2 regions of the Labrenzia sp. THAF187b genome follow, and region 1 is predicted to be linked to the other one. Evidence: predicted binding sites of a transcription regulator. Region 1 holds the regulator's gene; the other holds the start of a gene.
The links. The regulator PhoB, encoded in region 1, activates phosphate uptake and scavenging genes when phosphate is short. The targets are predictions, from matches to a motif close to TGTCATNNANCTGTCAT.

Region 1 (2,189 bases):
CCGGTCGCCGACCGCCGCCGCGACCGCAAGACGATGGCTCAGGCAGGCTGATAGCCTCGCACCGAACCAATTCATGAGAAAGCCCGCCATCTGGCGGGCTTTTTTCGTTCCTTGAACACACTTTCGATCGCCAATGACTGGTCGCAAACCCGCTTTCGGAATCTCGCAGGAAGTGTGACTTTCTCTCGCGCTCCCGAGGCTAACGGCATCCGGTTATTCGACTAGTCTATCGACCAGGATCGCGTTCAACCTGGAACCGGAGCGCCGCAGCTTCGCAAGATCTTGAAATTCCGCAGAAGTCCAGAAATCGTTAGCGCTTTCCCGGTCAGGGAACTCGAGGATAAAAGCTGCATCCGGGATCAACAGATCCCCTTCAAGACCGCTGGGATTGCCACCACGGACAAGGAACCGCCCTCCATGTGCCGCAACCAGGTCTGGAATTCTTGCAAAGTACTCCGCCATCCAGTCGCGATTTTGAATTTGCATCTGGCCGATCACAAACGCTGTCATGAGTTCACTTTCAAAACGGGCTGATCTCCACCCCGAAGCTAGCCAATCAACAACAACGGTACAACCGCGCCGCCTGGCATGCTGGTTCCCGGAGGTGTTTCCTCCGTGATGAAAAACTTGAGGGCAAGACAAAAAAGCCCGCCAATGGCGGGCTTCATTCAGGGCGTTGGCCGGTGAAATCAGCCGACTGCCGTGAACTGGTCATTAAAGGCGTATCCGGCACCACGGACGGTACGGATAGGATCCTTCGCCTTGCCCTTGTTCAGAGCCTTGCGCAAGCGACCGACGTGAACATCGACAGTGCGTTCGTCCACGTAGACATCGTGACCCCAGACCCCATCCAGCAGTTGTTCGCGGGAGAAGACACGGCCAGGCGATGTCATCAGGAATTCCAGCAGGCGGAATTCCGTCGGCCCCAGGTGTATTTCCTTGGTGTTGCGGCGAACACGGTGCGTTTCGCGATCCAGTTCGATATCGCCCGACCGCAACATGCTGGACACCACTTCCGGGCTTGCCCGGCGCAGGATGGCGCGCACGCGGGCCATCAATTCCGGTACCGAGAAAGGCTTGACCACGTAGTCGTCGGCACCGGTCGACAGGCCGCGGATGCGCTCTGCTTCCTCACCGCGTGCCGTCAGCATGATGACCGGCAGGCGCTCGGTGTCTTCGCGCGCCCGCAGGCGGCGGCACAGTTCAATTCCGGACAGTCCCGGCAGCATCCAGTCGAGCAGCAACAGATCCGGCAGGCTTTCCCGCAGGCGGATTTCCGCCTCATCACCCCGGACACAGGACTCGACCGAGTACCCTTCCGCTTCCAAATTGTATCTCAATAGAAGGCTGAGCGGTTCTTCGTCTTCAACGATGAGCACCTTCGGCATACATCTCGCTCCAATTACCGCAACCGGCGCCGAAGCGCCGGCCGTTAAGATCTTCTGCAAATCCGACGATTACCAGCAGGTCAGACCGCGCCTGTTTCGTCGACCTTTGCCCGGTCTTCCGGCAAACGCTCGCCAGTGACCATGTAGTAGACGTTCTCGGCGATGTTCGTCGCGTGATCGCCGATGCGCTCGATGTTCTTTGCGCAGAACAAGAGATGGACGCACTGGGTAATGACCCGCGGGTCTTCCATCATGTAGGTCAGGAGTTCACGGAAGATCGACGTGTAGATCGCATCGACCTCGGCATCGGCTTCCTGAACCCGGCGGGCGGCTTCCGCATCCTTCCGGGCGTAGGCATCCAGCACCTGCTTGAGCTGCGAAAGAGCGAGTTCCGTCATGTGCTCCACACCGATCGCGAGCTTCTTGGACTGCAAGTCGCTGTCGATGGCGATGACGCGCTTGGCAACGTTCTTTGCAAGATCGCCAACACGCTCCAGGTCATTGGCAATGCGCGTTGCAGCGGTGATTTCACGCAGGTCCTGCCCCATAGGCTGGCGGCGGACGATCAGCTCGATCAGCTTGACTTCAAGTTCGTTGTAAAGGCTGTCCAGCCGGACATCGCCCTTGATCGTCGCCTTGGCAAGCTCCAGATCCTGCGACACCAGCGCGGACACCGCATCGGCGAAAGCCTTTTCGGCAATACCACCCATTTCGGCAACCTTGCCGGCCATGGCCGTCAGTTCGTCATCGTAAGCCGAGACTGTATGTTCAGACATCCTGTGTCCCCTTCAGAAACCTAAA
Region 2 (2,189 bases), 2.0 Mb from region 1:
TGCTTCCTTTGCCCGGTCGAGATCTCGCGACGCAATCGCATAGGCGGTGCCTGTCTTCGACCGCTGGATGCCCGGAATGACCTTATCAAGACCGATTTTCGCGGTCGAAACGATCCCCCACCTGATAGTCTTTTCCGTCATGCCGGCATCCTTCCCATGATTTTGAGGTACGCACGCCAGATGACATAAAACGATTTAACTCCGCAAGGGCAGAAAGACCGGAGAAAGGCCTGCTCGCTGGTGAAATGCAGAATTGAAACCGGCCTCATCGGCTGGACGCGGGCAGCATTCACACCAACCGCGCCCCCCCCCCCGGACAAGCGTAGCGGTGATCCGGGGAGACATCGAAGGTCTTTCGCCGCGATTTCACATAGCAGCGCCGCGCCCGTGAAGGGAGCACTGTCGCGGCTCAGAATTTCTCCGGCACGTAGAGATGTTCCGGCAGGACCTTGCGCTCATAGTCGGAATTGTAGACCCGTTCCGGCAGCTTGATCGGGTCGTGCGGGATATCTTCGTAAGGGATCATCGACAGGAGGTGACTGATGCAGTTGAGGCGCGCCTGCTTCTTGTCGTTGCCTTCCACGATGAACCACGGTGCTTCGGGAATATTGGTCCGCTCGAAGGTTTCTTCCTTGGCCTTGGTGTAATCCTCCCAGCGCACGCGGGATTCCAGGTCCATCGGCGACAGTTTCCACTGCTTCAGCGGATCGTGAATGCGCATCAGGAAGCGGAGCTGCTGCTCTTCATCCGTGATGGAGAACCAGTATTTGATCAGCCGCACACCGGAGCGCACGATCATGCGTTCGAATTCCGGCACATCGTGGAAGAACTCCTCCACCTGGCTATCGCTGGCAAAGCCCATGACGCGCTCGACGCCGGAGCGGTTGTACCAGGAGCGGTCGAACAGCACCATTTCGCCGGCGGCCGGCAGATGCGGCACGTAGCGCTGGAAGTACCACTGGGTTTTTTCACGGTCGGTTGGCGCCGGCAGCGCCACGACACGGGCGACACGCGGATTGAGCCTTTGCGCGATGCGCTTGATGACCCCGCCCTTGCCGGCAGCGTCGCGCCCCTCGAAGATGATCACGATCTTCTCGCCGGTATGCTGCACCCAGTCCTGCAGCTTCACCAGCTCGGCCTGCAGACGCAGCAACTCATGGAAATAGGTGTTCCGGTCGATGGTCGACTTGTGCTTCTTCGCGGAGATGAAGGCGAGATCCTTGGCGACGAGAAAATCGTCGATCTCCATTTCCAGTTCTTCGTCCAGGCTGTCTGTCCATTCCGCTTCAACCCAGGTTTTTGCACTTTCTTCGGTCATCAATCGGTTCCTTTGAAATACATCCCGGAGGTACGCCCAGGTTCGTCAGCGCATTCAACCGGACGCAGAATGCCCAAGGACTGTGAACAGGTTATCCATGAAGGTTTTTTGACAGTCGCGCCTGTTCCCCTGTCATTCTTTCTAGCAGCAACGCTTTCGCACTCAAATTACCCTTGCAAATGAACGAACGTTCATTTATTTTTTGCAGCAGGGAGAAACAAGATGGCAAGTGCAGCCGCAAGACCGCAAAGCCGATCCAGAACGGGCGCGAAAGGCCAGGAGACTGCCGCACGTGTGCGCAAGGCAGCCCTGAAACGCTTTGCCGCCAACGGTTATGCCGCTGTCTCCATGCGCGAAATCGCCGCCGATGTCGGCGTTCAGCCAGGCGCGCTCTACAATCATTTTCCGACCAAGCAGGACATCCTGAAGGATCTGATGCTCGCCCACATGGGCGAACTCCTTGCTGCCTGGGACGAAGCGGCTTTTCCGGCTGACATGGACCCGCTGGAGCGTTTTGTCCGCTTTCACATCCGCTATCACCTGGAACGGGCGGACGAGGTGTTCATTTCCTACATGGAACTGCGCAATCTCGAACCGGACAACTTCGACATCGTCGAAACCGAGCGCCGCCGCTACGAGGGCATCCTGACGGGTATTCTGGAAACCGGCTCCGCGGCAGGCCGCTACAGCGTACGCGAACCGAGGGTCGCCACCCGCGCGATCATCGCCATGCTGACTGGCATTCCGAGCTGGTACCGCGAAGGCGGCCGCCTGTCGAAACTGGATATCGAAGAGATTTACCTGGACCTGGCGCGCAAGGCCGTTGCGCCGGAGAACCGGGACATTCCGGCCCCTCAGGCGTGAAACCGGA

Region 2: a site for PhoB is predicted at 1,416-1,432, ahead of ppk2 (polyphosphate kinase 2). Genes of this name have one in related genera too.

Annotation. Positions count from the first base shown of each region.
Region 1 covers NZ_CP045344.1:5,991,715-5,993,903, forward strand. Annotated here, with positions in the region: gene FIV03_RS27480 (GcrA family cell cycle regulator) at 1-51, shown strand, start outside; gene FIV03_RS27485 (DUF1330 domain-containing protein) at 214-510, opposite strand; gene phoB (phosphate regulon transcriptional regulator PhoB) at 690-1,388, opposite strand; gene phoU (phosphate signaling complex protein PhoU) at 1,469-2,164, opposite strand.
Region 2 covers NZ_CP045344.1:1,952,579-1,954,767, reverse strand. Annotated here, with positions in the region: gene FIV03_RS09125 (Gfo/Idh/MocA family oxidoreductase) at 1-141, opposite strand, end outside; gene ppk2 (polyphosphate kinase 2) at 410-1,318, opposite strand; gene FIV03_RS09115 (TetR/AcrR family transcriptional regulator) at 1,541-2,182, shown strand.